Saccharopolyspora erythraea NRRL 2338: one gene and its partner. The protein of the gene in region 1 interacts with the protein of each later gene in a pairwise test. Links are inferred from orthologs where the notes say so. Each region holds a gene or a part of one and is shown on either strand. Other genes may lie near its edges.

Region 1 (5,715 bases):
TGGTGGACAGGTTCTCCAGCGCCTCCAGCACGTCCGGCGCGGCGTCCTCGTAGGTCTCGGCGACCCCGACCAGTTCGCGCAGGTTCTCCCGCAGGTCCGGCACCGACGGGTTCAGGCCGTCCAGGTAGGTGTTGAGCTGCGACAGCGTCTCGCCCAGCGGCCTGCCCCGGCCTTCCAGCGCCTGGCTCAGCGAGTTCAGCGTCACCGCCAGCTCGTCGGGGTGCACCGCCTGCAGCACCGGCATCGTGTCGGCCAGCACGGTCTCCAGCTCGACCGCCGCGCTGCTGCGGTCCTGCTCGATCACGTCGCCCGAGGCCAGCACGGCGCCGGAGGAGTTCTCGGGCACCTCCAGGGAGACGTAGCGCTCGCCGAACAGCGTCCGCGGCAGCAACCGCGCCGACACGTTCGCAGGCAGCCTGCTCGCCTTGTCGGGCTCCAGCGCCAGGTGCAGCTTCGCGCCGTCGGCGGTCGGCTCGATCTCCCTGACCCGCCCGACGATCATGCCGCGCACCTTCACGTCCGAGTCGGCCATGAGCTGGTTGCCCACCGACGCGGTGTGCAGCACGACGTCCACGCTCGAGGTGAACGCGCGCTGGTAGGTGGCCACCGTCAGGCTCAGGAACAGCACGATGGTCATCAGGAAGGCGACGCCCAGCAGGCGGCGCCGCAACGTCGTCATCGCCCCTCTGGTGCTCATCCGGTGATCCGAACCGTCGTCGTGGTGCCCCAGATCGCGAGGCTGAGGAAGAAGTCCAGCAGCGCGGTGGTCACGATCGCGGTCCGCACCGCGCGCCCCACCGCGACGCCGACCCCGGCGGGGCCGCCGCTGGCCCGGTAGCCGTAGTAGCAGTGCGTCATGATCACCACCACGCTGAAGACCAGGACCTTCCCGAAGGACCACAGCACGTCCTCGGGAGGCAGGAACAGGTTGAAGTAGTGGTCGTAGGTGCCCGCCGACTGCCCGTAGACGTGCACCGTCACCAACCGGGCCGCCAGGTAGGAGGTCAGCAGCCCCAGCACGTAGAGCGGCACCACCGCGACGAAGCCCGCCACCACCCGCGTCGTCACCAGGTACGGCAGGCTCGGCACGCCCATCGTCTCCAGCGCGTCGATCTCGTCGGAGATCCGCATCGCGCCGAGCTGCGCGGTGAACCCGGAGCCGACCGTGGCCGACAGCGCCAGCCCGGCCACCAGCGGCGCGATCTCGCGGGTGTTGAAGTAGGCCGACACGAACCCGGCGAACGCCGAGGTGCCGATCTGGTTCAGCGCCGCGTAGCCCTGCAGGCCGACCACGGTGCCGGTGAACAGGGTCATGCCGACCATCACGCCGACCGTGCCGCCGATGACCGCCAGCGCACCGCTGCCGAAGCTCACCTCGGCCAGCAGCCGCATCGTCTCCTTGACGTAGCGCGTGACCGCCTTCGGGATCCACGCCAGCGTCCGCAGGTAGAACGACATCTGGTCGCCGAGGTCGTCGAGGAACTCCAGCGGCCTGCGAACCATCCGGCGCGCCCGCCGGGAAACCGTCACCATCCGCCTCACATCCCCTTGGGCGGCACGAGCTGCAGGTAGATCGTGGTCAGCACGAAGTTCACCGCGAACAGCAGCAGGAACGTGATCACCACCGACTGGTTGACCGCGTCGCCGACGCCCTTCGGGCCGGGCGGCGGGTTCAGCCCGCGGTAGGCCGCCACCACCCCCGCCAGGAACCCGAAGATCAGGGCCTTCAGCTCGCTGATCCAGATGTCGGGAAGCTGCGCCAGCGCGTTGAAGCTGGCCATGTAGGCGCCCGGCGTGCCGCCCTGCATGATCACGTTGAAGAAGTAGCCGCCCATCACGCCGACGACGCTGACCATGCCGTTGAGCAGCACCGCGACCAGCATCGCGGCCAGCACCCTCGGCACCACCAGCCGGTGCACCGGCGAGACGCCGAGCACCTCCATCGCGTCGATCTCGTCGCGGATCTTGCGCGAGCCGAGGTCGGCGCAGATCGCCGAACCGCCCGCGCCGGCGATCAGCAGCGCGGTCACGATCGGACTGGCCTGCTGGATGATCGCCAGCACGCTCGCGCCACCGGTGAACGACTGCGCGCCGATCTGGCGGGTCAGCGAACCGAGCTGCAGCGCGATCACCGCGCCGAACGGGATCGCGACCAGCGCGGTCGGCAGGATCGTGACGCTGGCGATGAACCAGCACTGCTGGACGAACTCGCGGACCTGGAACGGACGCTTCGGCAGCGCCCGGCCCACGTCGAGCATCAGCGCGAACAGGCGTCCGGTCTCGCGGATCCCGCCCGCCCCGGGGAACCGGACCTGGGAGCGTGCGCTCACTGCTCACCGCCCCGCTTGCGGCCGAACCAGCGCCTGCGCTGCCCGGCGCCCGCCTCCGGCTCCGGCTCCCGGGTCCACGCAGGCTCGCCGCCCGCCGGAACGTGCTCCTGCACGCGCGGACGCGGCGACGGCTTGCGGTGCGGCAGCGGTGCCTTCCTCGGGACCTGGGCGGCATCGGTGTCGGTGAGCGAGCCGTGCATCGACTCGGTGCGCGCGATGTCCTGCGGGTGGATCGTCTTCATGATCTCCTGCTGCGCGGCCGGGGCCAGCTTGCCGATGTCGCGCATCACCCGCGCCTGCCTGCGGCGCACCGCCGAGCGCTCCGGCAGGCCGGGCGAGACCTCCAGCTGCGGGATGATGTGCGGCACGCCCTTGTCGGCGCCGCGCAGCTCCGCCAGCTCGGCGGCCATCTGCCCGGCGTCCTTCTCCTCGCTCATGCCGATCGGGCCCTGCCTGCGGCCGTTGAGGAACTGCTCGACGACCGGCTCGGTCGAGGTCAGCAGCACCTCCCGCGGGCCGTACATGACGAGGTTGCGGCGGAACAGCATGCCGATGTTGTCCGGAACGGTCCGCGCGGTGCCGATGTCGTGGGTGACGATCAGGAACGTCGCGTCGATCTGGGCGTTGAGGTCGACGATGAGCTGGTTCAGGTACGCGGTGCGCACCGGGTCCAGACCGGAGTCGGGCTCGTCGAACAGGATGATCTCCGGGTCGAGCACCAGCGCCCTGGCCAGTCCGGCGCGCTTTCGCATACCGCCGGAAATCTCGCCGGGCAGCTTCTCCTCCGCCCCGAGGAGCCCGACCATCTCCATCTTCTCGAGAACGACCTCGCGGACCTGGGACTCGGACTTGCGGGTGTGCTCGCGAAGCGGGAACGCGATGTTGTCGAAGAGGTTCATGGAGCCGAACAGCGCACCGTCCTGGAACAGCACGCCGAACAGCTTGCGGATCTCGTAGAGCTGCGACTCCGAGCAGTCGCAGACGTCCACGCCGTTGATCAGGACCCGGCCCTGCTCCGGCTTGAGCAAACCGACGAGCGATTTCAGGAACACCGACTTGCCGGTGCCCGACGGTCCCAGCAGGACGCTGATCTCACCGGCCGGAAGCGTCAGCGTCACGTCCCGCCAGATGGTCTGGGAGCCGAACGACTTGGAGAGTCCGTCGACGACCACCTCGACGCCCATGAGCACCTCCGCATCTTCGTCGTCGCCGGGCGTTTCGCCCTCCCCGGACGGGGAGCCTGGCATACGTGATGCGCTTAACGAAGGTCGTTCGCATCACACCTGTGCAACGAGCGCGACCCGCGCAGGTTACTCACGAGTTGGGTTCCAATTCCAGACCCGCTTGATCAATAGATGATTTGTCCGGTCCCGGCGGGTCCGGCATTTCCCGGATTTGTCAGCGGCGCCAGGGTCCGCATCGTGGAAAAGCTCCGAGAACGCGAAAAGGGCGGACACCGGAGGGTGTCCGCCCTTTCACGCTGCGTCAGCGAGAAATCACTTGAGGGAGACCTTGGCGCCGGACTCCTCCAGCTTGGTCTTGGCCTCGTTGGCCTTCTCCTTGTCGACCTTCTCCAGGATCGGCTTCGGGGCGCCCTCGACCAGCTCCTTGGCCTCCTTCAGGCCCAGGCCGGAGACGATCTCGCGGACGACCTTGATGACCTGGATCTTCTTGTCACCGGCCGACTCCAGGACGACGTCGAACTCGTCCTGCTCCTCGGCGGCCGGGGCGGCGGCACCGGCGGCGGCCGGGGCGGCGGCGGCGACCGGGGCCGCGGCGGTGACGTCGAAGGTCTCCTCGAACTCCTTGAGGAAGCTCGACAGCTCCAGGAGGGTCATCTCCTTGAAGACGTCCAACAGCTCTTCGTTGCTCAGCTTCGCCATGGTGGCGTTCCTTTCACATCGGTGCCCGCGCACCCGCGAGCAGATCTTGGGTGGTGGTGCGGCCGAGGCACCCGGCGCTCACCTGGGTCCACAACGGACTCAGGAGGCGTCGGACTCGCCGCCCTCCCTCTTCTCCTGAAGGGCGGCGGCCAGACGCGCGGCCTTGGTCGCCGGAGCGGCGAACAGGGCGGCGGCCTGGTTCATCTTGGCCTTCATGGCCCCGGCGAGCTTGCCGAGGGTGACCTCGCGGGAGTCGAGGTCGGCGATCGACTCGACCTCGGAGACCGAGATCGGGCGGCCGTCCATGTAGCCGCCCTTGATCACCAGCGCCTTGTTGTCCTTGGCGAACTCCTTCAGCGCCTTCGCGGCGTCCACCGGCTCGCCCTCGATGAAGGCGATCGCGGTCGGGCCGACGAACAGCTCGTCCAGGCCCTCGACACCCGACTGCTCCGCGGCACGCTTGACCAGCGTGTTCTTCGCGACACGGTAGGTCGTGCCCTCACCGAGGGCCCGGCGCAGCTGAACCAGCTTCGCCATGGACAGCCCGCGGTACTCGGTCACGACCGCGGCGGTCGAGGTGTTGAACCGCTCCGCGATCTCGGTGACCGCGTCGACCTTGTCGGGCTTCGCCATGTCGCCTCCTCTCTAGTGCTTCGCGACTACAGAAGGCCCGGGCGACCGCCGCCAGCGACGGCGTCCGGACCGATCCACCTGTCGAAAAGCCCTGAGACGACAAAACGCCCCGGCGCAGCAAGCACGGGGCGTGAAAAACCATGGGCGCGCGGGCGCGCACTGATGTTGCCTCGTCCTCCTGCGCGGGCCGCCCGTGTCGCACGGGACCTTCGTTCCCCACGCCGGAGCGCGAAGAAGACCAGCGGTCTTGGGTGGAACCTCGACCAGCATACGGCACCGCGTCGTGAGGTCGTGCACGACCCCCGCTCACCTGGCCCGTTGATCGCCTGTGATGACCACGGGCGGCGGGCACGGCATCATGTGGTGCGTGGCCGACCCGAACGAGTCGCACGGCGACCGCCGCCCGCAGGACCCCGAAGACCACCTGCCCGACCGGAGCCGGGCGCCGGAGGTCGTCGACGCAGAGGTCGTCGAGGACGGCCCCGCGTCGAGCACCGGCGCCGCCCCGCCGTCCGACGACGAGCAGTTCCGCCAGTACCAGCAGTTCCTGGAGTTCCAGAAGTTCCAGGAATGGCAGCGCTCCCAGCAGGGCCTCGGGGGTGGCGCCGACCTCGCCGTCCCCACCCCGCCATCGGCGCCGGCGCAGGCGCCGCCCGCGCAACCGGTCCAGTGGCCCGACGCCCCGCAGGGCGGGCCCCCGGCGTGGCCGGAGACCAGCACCGCCCACCGCGGCACGGTGTGGTTCAGGCGCCTGCTGTGGCCCCTGCGCTTCAAGCTCGTCCGCCGCCTGATCTACCTGCTCGTCATCGTCATCGTGGCCTACAACCTCATCGGCGTGGTCCTCACCGACCTCTTCGGCGGCGGCCGCG
Region 2 (8,306 bases), 1.2 Mb from region 1 along the record:
GCGTCATGGTGGCCGGGCTCGTCGTCTTCGGCCTGACCTCGGCGGGCGCCGCGCTGGCCCCGTCGGTCTGGTGGCTGATCGGCATGCGCGCGGCCATGGGAGTCGGTGCGGCGCTGGTGATGCCCGCGACGCTGGCGATCATGGTGCGCGTCTTCCCGCCGCACGAACGCCCGAAGGCCTTCGCCGCGTGGACGGCGGTCGGGTCGGTGGCCCTCGGGCTGGGGCCGCTGCTGGGCGGCGCGCTGGTGGACCTGTGGAGCTGGGCTGGGATCTTCCTGGTCAACCTGCCTTTCGTGGCGGTGGCGCTGGCAGGCGTCGTCCGGCTGGTGCCCGAGTCGCGTGATCCGGCCGCGGGCGCGCCCGACCTGCCGAGCACGGTGCTCGTCACCACCGGGATGGTGGCCCTGGTCTGGGCGGTGATCGCGGTGCCGGAGCGCGGCGCGCTCGCGACCCCGGTGCTCGCCGCCACGGCACTGGCTGTGGTGTCGCTGGCCTGGTTCGGCGTGCGCCAGCGACGCGCGAGCGCGCCGATGGTCGACTTCGGCCTGTACCGGGACCGCCGGTTCGCCGGGGCGAGCTCGGCCATCGCGCTGATCGCGGTGGCCACCGGCAGCACGCTGTTCGTCCTCAGCCAGTACCTGCAACTGGTGCGCGGCCACAGCGCGGTGGTGGCCGGGATGGCGGCCCTGCCGCTGGCCGCCGGGAGCGTGGTGGGCTCGGCGCTGGGAGCCCGGGCACCTGCCCGGATCGGCTACCGGGCATGCATCGTCACCGGGTTCGCCGTCACCGCCGCCGGGTTCGGCGTGCTGGCCGCGCTCGGGCCGGACAGCGGCCAGCCGCACATCGCGTTCGGGCTCCTGCTCTGCGGGTTCGGGACCGGCTTCGCCGGACCGGCGGCCACCAGCACCGCGCTGGGCGCCGTGCCCGCCGACCGCGCCGGGATGGGCTCGGCGCTCAACGACACCCACCAGCAGCTCGGGATCGCCTTCGGCGTGGCGGTGCTCGGCGGCCTGCTCTCGACCGCCTACCGCGCTTTCCTACCCACCGGCGTGCCGCACGACGCGAGCACGTCGCTCGCCGCGACCCTGTCGTTCGCCGACGAGCGCACCAGCGCCGCGCTGGCCGACGCCGCCCGGCTCGCCTTCACCCAGGCTCAGAGCGCGACGATGACGGCCGGACTCGCCTGCGCGCTGGCCGGCGCGGCGGTCGCCATGCTCAGCCTGCGCTCGGGACGGCGAGCGCCGTCGCGCTGACCGCGGTCAGCGCGACGGCTCGGCGGAACCTCAGAGCCGGAGGGACTTGAGAGCCCATCTTTGATTTCTGAAGCGGCGCAGCCGCTTGGCCCATCCCCGCAACCGGCACCGCCGCGGGTTCTCAGGCGCTCTCTGACGAGGACAGCCTTTTCGCCGCGTATGGGTGAAAAGGATCCCGGAGTCCGAGAGCGCCTGAGGTTCCGCCACCGCAACCGCCAAGCAAGGTGAGTCCAGAGACAGCCTCTGACTCAGGCGCCGGGGCGGACCGGCAGCTTCTCCAGGCCCCGCATCAGGACGCTGAACCGCCACCGCAGGTCGTCCGGCGACGCGGCCATCCGCAGGTCCGGGAAGCGCTCCAGGAGCCTGCCGACGGCGATCTGGGCCTCCAGCCGGGCCAGGGCGGCGCCCACGCAGAAGTGGATGCCGTGGCCGAAGGCGACGTGCCCGGTGGTCTCCCGGGTGATGTCGAAGCGGTCGGGGTCCTCGAAGCGCTCACCGTCCCGGTTCGCCGCCCCGAGCGCGACCCAGACGAGCTCTCCCTCGGGGATCACCACGTCGCCGAACCGGACCGCCTCGGCGGTGTGCCGGAACGTGCCGTTCGCCACCGGGCTCTCGTAGCGCAGGGTCTCCTCGATCGCGCCGGGCAGCAGCGACGGGTCGTTGCGCAGCGCGGCGAGCTGGTCGGGGTTGCCCAGCAGCGACAGCACGCAGTTGCCGATCAGGTTGACCGTCGTCTCGTGCCCGGCGACCAGCAGCAGGAACACCATGGCGATCAGCTCGCCCTCGCTGAGGCGGTCGCCGTCCTCGACCGCCTCCAGCAGCGCGGTCAGCAGGTCGTCACCGGGCTCGGTGCGCTTCTTGGCGATCAGCTCGGTCAGGTACTCGACCATCGCCACCGACGCCTGGGCCTGCGCCTCCGGCTGCGACCCGTCGACCAGGACGTTGGTCCACGACCGGAAGTCGTCGCGCCGCGAGTCCTCCACGCCCATCAGCTCCGAGATCACCGTGATGGGCAGCGGGAACGCGAACTCGTCGATCAGATCCACTTCGGACCGGCCCGCCAGGCGGTCGAGCAGGTCGTCGGTGATCTGCTCGATCCGCGGCCGCAGGCCCTCGACCCGCCGCGCGGTGAACGCCTTGACCACCAGCTTGCGCAACCGGGTGTGGTCCGGCGGGTCGGTGTTGAGCATGTGCGGGCCGAGGTCGGGCGAGAACCCCGGCCTGCGCTCGGCGTCGGCCAGCCTCTTCTCGATGATCTGCTGGGTGCGCCCGAAGTCCTTGGCGATCCTGGGGTCCAGCAGCGCCTGCTTGACGTCCTCGTAGCGGGTGATCAGCCACGCGTCGAGGCCGTTCACCGTGCGGATGCGCTGCACCGGCTCCTCGCGCATCCGCGCGTACCGGTTGTGCCGGTCCTGCGCGAAGGCGTCGTCGAAAGCCAGTAAGTCGGGCACTTCACCGGTGGTCATGGGCAAACCTTCCGAGCTCGGCGTTTTGGCGGCCGGTCTCCAGTTAACCCATATCACTGACGGTTGTCACGCGGTCGCTGAAAGCACTCTCAGCTTCCGCGGAGGCGAAGCGGACGCGGGGCGCGAAGCGGACTCGCGGCCCCGCGCCGGCTCACAGCACCGTCTCGAAGCACCCCGCGCCGAGCAGCCCCTTCAGCTCGCCCTGCAGCCCGTTCTCGGTCGACACGAAGTAGTCGCTGGACAGCGCGAGGCGGGTGACCCCGCGCGGCCCCTGCAGCTTCACGTGCACCGGGACCGTGCCCGAGTGCGCCTGCAAGGTGCGCTTGAGCTCGGCGACCAGCGACCGGTCCACCCTGCTCGCCGGCACCTTGATCACGAACGCGGGGCTGGTTCCCGGGTCGGTCTCGGCCGCCGAGATGTCCACCGGCACCGCGTCGGAGGCGAAGATGCTGATGGTGCCCTCGCGCTCGTTGATGCGGCCCTTCACCGCGATCGCGGTGTCCTCGACCAGGCAGTCGGCGAACATCTCGTAGGACTTCGGGAAGAACAGCACCTCCACGCTGGCGTCGAGGTCCTCCAGGGTCACGATCGCCCACGGGTGGCCGTTCTTGTTGATGCGGCGCTGGATCCCCGAGATCATCCCGGCGATCTTGACCTGGTCCTTGCCCGCCTCGCGCTCGCCGCCGACGAGCTCGGCGATGCCGGTGTCCTGGTACGGCGCGAGCAGCCGCTCGGCCCCGTCCAGAGGGTGGGCCGAGACGTAGAGGCCCAGCATCTCCCGCTCGTAGGAGAGCATCTGCTTGCGCGGCCACTCGTCCGGCGTGAACTGCAGGTGCGCCAGCGGCGACGACGACTCCTCGCCGCCGGCGTCGTCCCCGCCGCCGAACAGGTCGAACTGGCCGAGCGCCTGCTGGCGCTTGAGCCCGATGACCGCGTCCACCGCCGCCTCGTGGTGCTGGGCCAGCGACATCCGGGTGTGGCCCAGGGAGTCGAAGGCACCCGCCTTGATCAGCGACTCGATCACCCGCTTGTTGCAGGCCACCGTCTCGGACTTGTCCAGGAAGTCGGTGAACGAGCTGTAGCGGCCCTTGTCCTCGCGCACCTTGGCGATCGAGGCCACCACGTTGGAGCCGACGTTGCGGACGGCGCTGAGCCCGAAGCGGATGTCGGAGCCGACGGCGGTGAAGTCGTTGAGCGAGTCGTTGACGTCCGGCGACAGCACCTTCACGCCCATCCGGCGGCACTCCGCCAGGTAGACGGCCATCTTGTCCTTGTTGTCGCCGTTGGAGGTCAGCAGTGCGGCCATGTACTCGGCCGGGTAGTTGGCCTTGAGGTAGGCCGTCCAGTACGCCACGAGGGCGTAACCGGCCGCGTGGGACTTGTTGAACGCGTACCCGGCGAACGGCAGGACCGTCGCCCACAGCTTGTCGATGGCCTCGTCGCGGAAGCCCTGCTCCCGCATGCCCGCCTGGAAGCCCTCGAACTCCTGGTCCAGGACCTCCTTCTTCTTCTTGCCCATCGCGCGGCGCAGGATGTCGGCTCGCCCGAGGCTGTAGCCGGCGACCTTCTGCGCGATGGCCATGATCTGCTCTTGGTAGACGATCAGACCGTAGGTCTCGGACAGGATGTCCTTGAGCGGCTCGTCCAGGTCGGGATGGATCGGCTCGACCGGCTTCTTGCCGTTCTTGCGGTCGGCGTAGTCGTTGTGGGCGTTGACCTCCATCGGACCCGGCCGGTACAGCGCGTTGCAGGCCACGATGTCGGCGAACTCGGTGGGCTGCATGCGCTTGAGCAGCTCCCGCATGCCGCCACCTTCGAGCTGGAACACTCCCAGGCTCTCACCGCGCGCCAGCAGCTCGTAGGTCTTCGCGTCGTCCAGCCCGAGGTTGGACAGGTCGATCTCGCGGTCGTGGTTGGCCTTCACCATCTTCAGCGCGTCGCCGAGGATGGTGAGGTTGGAAAGCCCCAGGAAGTCCATCTTCAGCAGGCCGATGGCCTCGCACGACGGGTAGTCCCACCCGGTGATGATCGAGCCGTCGTCGCGCGCCCACAGCGGCACGGTGCCCATCAGCGGCTGCGACGAGAGGATGACCGCGCAGGCGTGCACGCCCGCGTTGCGGATCAGCCCCTCCAGGCCGCGCGCGGTGTCGAAGATCTGCGACACCGACGGGTCGGTCTCGATGAGGTTGCGGACCTCGGCGGCCTCGGCGTAGCGCTCGTGCTGCGGGTCGACGATGCCCGACAGCGGGATGTCCTTGGCCGCGATCGGCGGCGGCAGCGCCTTGGAGATCTTGTCGGCGATGGCGAAGCCGGGCTGGCCGTGGTGGACCCGCGCGGAGTCCTTGATCGCGGCCTTGGTCTTGATCTTGCCGAAGGTGATGACCTGGGCGACCTTGTCCCGCCCGTACTTGTCGATCGCGTACTGCAGCACCTCGTCGCGGCGGCGGTCGTCGAAGTCGAGGTCGATGTCGGGCGGGGAGTCGCGCTCCGGGTTCAGGAACCGCTCGAAGATCAGGCCGTGCTCCAGCGGGTCCAGGTTAGTGATGTGCAGGATGTAGGCCAGCAGCGAGCCCGCGGCCGAACCGCGGCCCGGGCCGACGTGGATGCCCTGCGACTTGGCCCACCGGGTGAGGTCGCCGACGACCAGGAAGTACGCGCAGTAGCCCTTGGTGTCGAGCACGTCGAGCTCGACCTTGATCCGGTCCAGGCACTCCTGGGTCGCGCCTTCCGGGTACCGGGTCGGCAGGTACTGCTCGACCTCGGCCTCCAGCAGCTGGCGCTCGGTCTTGCCGCTGCCGTCGGTTACGCGCGGCATCCGGTCCTGGAACGACCAGACGTCCTCGTAGGACTCCACGCGCTCGGCGATCAGCAGCGTGTTGTCGGCGGCACCGGGGACCTCCTTGTCCCAGTACTCCCGCATCTCGGCGGCGGACTTCAGGTAGTAGCCGTCGCCGTCGAACTTGAACCGGCTCTCGTCGTTGAGGGTCTTGCCCGACTGCACGCACAGCAGCGCGCCGTGCGACTCGGCCTGGTCGGCGGTGACGTAGTGGCTGTCGTTGGTGGCCACCGGCTTGAGGCCGAGCTCCTTGGCGATCTTGAGCAGGCCCTCCCGGACCGACCGCTCGATCGGCAGCCCGTGGTCCATCAGCTCCAGGAAGAAGTTCTCCGCGCCGAAGATGTCCTTGTAGTCCGACGCCGCCTGCATCGCCTCGTCGAACTGGCGCAGGCGCAGCCTGGTCTGCACCTCGCCCGACGGGCAGCCGGTGGTGGCGATGATGCCCTCGGCGTACTCGGCGACCAGCTCGCGGTCCATCCGCGGCTTGCGGTACTGGCCCTCCATGCTCGCCCGGCTGGAGAGCGTGAACAGGTTGCGCAGCCCGGTGGCGTTGCGGGCCAGCATCGTCATGTGGGTGTAGGCACCTGCACCGGAGACGTCGCCGCCCTCGCCGTACTCGTCGGTGCCGCGCTGCTTGGCCTCGCCCCAGAACACCGGCTTCTTGTGGAACCGGCTGCCGGGCGCCAGGTAGGCCTCGATGCCGATGATCGGCTTGATGCCGGTCTTCTTCGCCTGCTGGTAGAACTCGTCGGCGCCGAACATGTTGCCGTGGTCGGTCATGCCGACCGCGGGCATCTCCAGCCGCTGCGCCTCCGCGAACAGCGCTCCGACCTTCGCCGCACCGTCGAGCATCGAGTACTCGGTGTGCACGTGCAGGTGGACGAAGGGGTCGACGGGCACGGAGGGGCCTCCTTCGCGAACGGTACCGGCGGGAGGTTGCAAGCCTAACTCCAGCGTCCGACCGGATCGGCGATGTCCCCTGGCGTTGCGCGGATCCGTTCCGGTGCGTCACACCGGCGGTCCGGCGCGGGGCCCGCTCCCGGGGTCCGGCGCCTCTCACGCCGACCGGGTCCGGCCCACAAAGCCTGCTTTTGATCTTGAAAGCGGCGTAGCCGCTTGGCTCGCCCTCGCAACCGGCACCGCCGCAGGCGTCCTGTGGCGAGGACAGATTTTCGCGGCGTATGGGTGATACGTGAGAAAAAGGTCCCGGAGCCAGAGGACGCCGGAGGTTCCGCCACCGGCACCGCCACCAACGCGAGTTCGAGGACAGCTCTCGCGCCGGCGGGGGAAAGTCAGTGCCCTCCGCACGGTGATCGGCCGGAGCGGGTAGCGTGGCACGACGTGGCTGCCCCTGATCCCGTGGACGTTCGTCTGCTCAGCGTCGTCGCCGAGACGGGCCGCGCAGCGGTGCATGAGATCGCCGGCCGGCTCGGGATGGACGTCCGCGACGTCGCCTCGCGCCTGGCGGCGCTGTCCACCACGGGGCTGCCGCTGGTCGTCGGCGTGGAGTGCGAGCCGAACGCGATCCGCAAGGCGGTGGCCGCCGCGCAGGCGTGGACGCAGCAGGCCGCCCAGGCCAGCAGCGGCCCCTACCAGGTGCAGCAGCCGCAGAGCGGGCCCTACCCGGCGCAGCCGCACAGCGGCTCCTACCCCGTCGGCCCGCAGAGCGGGTCCTACCCGGTGCACGGCCAGCCCAGCGGGCCGTACCAGACCTACGGCGGCAGCGGCCAGCACCCGACGCAGACCGGACCGAGCGGTCCGCAGCAGTTCGTGCCGCCCGCGGGACCGCCGGCGTTCGCGCCCGGCGGCGGCCCCGCCGGGCCGCAGGTGCCCGCCCAGACCGCGCCGCCGGACCCGGTGAACACCTGGGGACCTCCGGGTTCGTCGTCGTGGGCGCGCGGCGACCAGCGCGGCGCGGCGCAGTACAAGCAGCCGCCGCAGCGCACCGGCAAGATCGGCAGCAAGCTCGACGTCGAGGGCCTGGAGGGCGAGCGGATCACCATCCAGCTCGTCGAGGTCGTCGACCCGGCGGACTTCCTGTTCACCGCCGCCGGCTACCAGCTGCAGGACGGCGAGCGCGCGGTCGTCGTGCACACCGAGCTGACCAACCGCGGGTCGATGCCGTTCACCTCGCTGCCCGACCTCTACCTGGTGCTGGTCGCCGAGGACGGCTCGACGGTGTCGAAGGCGCCGGTGTCGCTGTCGTCCCGGCCGCCGCACCGCATCGGCGTACCGCCCGGCGAGACCGCCGGCGGTCACACCGTCTACGTGCTGCCCGACAGCACCGAGCTGTCCGCGGTGCGCTGGACTCCGCGCCCCGGCGACGAGCAGCGCACCCTCACCTGGGACATCACCGACCTGTAGCCCCGGCCGCCGTCGGCGGGACGGTCAGCGGCGTGTAGTGGCCTTTCGGGTGCGGTTCGCCGATGAGCCGGCCTTCGGCTTCGACCCAGGCGTGAGCGGCGAAGGGCTGGGTGCGCACGCCGGTGCACCAGGTCGGCCGGGTTCCGCGGGCGCGGCAGAGCAGGGCGGTGGCGATGGAGCGTTGCAGGCAGCCCTGACCGGCGCAGCGCAGGCTCACCGACACCACCTGCTCGCGGGCGGCCGAGGCTTGTCCGGCGGTGGCAGGCACGGCCCCGCGGCGGGCGAACGCAGGCGGTGCCCGTCACCGGCAGACCAACCGTGCCGATGACCCACGATCGGCTCTCGCCGGAGCAGTGGATCTCGTCGGACACTTCTGGGCGGGGACGG

The links.
Region 2: the proteins of rplL (region 1) and dnaE interact in binary tests that used the Escherichia coli proteins (3 or more experiments, as listed by UniProt). The link is inferred for Saccharopolyspora erythraea NRRL 2338 from one-to-one orthologs.

What each region holds. Positions count from the first base shown.
Region 1 is NC_009142.1:7,678,878-7,684,592, forward strand. What follows is about bases 2,521-5,436. They hold rplL (50S ribosomal protein L7/L12), read right to left. Parts: upstream 4,214-5,436; coding sequence 3,827-4,213; downstream 2,521-3,826. Other genes in these bases: SACE_RS33075 (ABC transporter ATP-binding protein), read right to left, coding at 2,521-3,514; rplJ (50S ribosomal protein L10), read right to left, coding at 4,313-4,846; SACE_RS33090 (hypothetical protein), read left to right, coding at 5,205-5,436. Outside these bases: SACE_RS33060 (MCE family protein), read right to left, coding at 1-697; SACE_RS33065 (MlaE family ABC transporter permease), read right to left, coding at 694-1,533; SACE_RS33070 (MlaE family ABC transporter permease), read right to left, coding at 1,539-2,330; more of SACE_RS33075, read right to left, coding at 2,327-2,520; more of SACE_RS33090, read left to right, coding at 5,437-5,715. UniProt on the Escherichia coli protein: The binding site for several of the GTPase factors involved in protein synthesis (IF-2, EF-Tu, EF-G and RF3). Is thus essential for accurate translation.
Region 2 is NC_009142.1:6,523,420-6,531,725, forward strand. Bases 2,671-6,763 are described here. They hold dnaE (DNA polymerase III subunit alpha), read right to left. Parts: upstream 6,456-6,763; coding sequence 2,871-6,455; downstream 2,671-2,870. Other genes in these bases: SACE_RS27860 (cytochrome P450 family protein), read right to left, coding at 2,671-2,719. Also shown: SACE_RS27855 (MFS transporter), read left to right, coding at 1-1,253; more of SACE_RS27860, read right to left, coding at 1,502-2,670; SACE_RS27870 (AsnC family protein), read left to right, coding at 6,897-7,919. UniProt on the Escherichia coli protein: DNA polymerase III is a complex, multichain enzyme responsible for most of the replicative synthesis in bacteria. This DNA polymerase also exhibits 3' to 5' exonuclease activity. The alpha chain is the DNA polymerase catalytic subunit.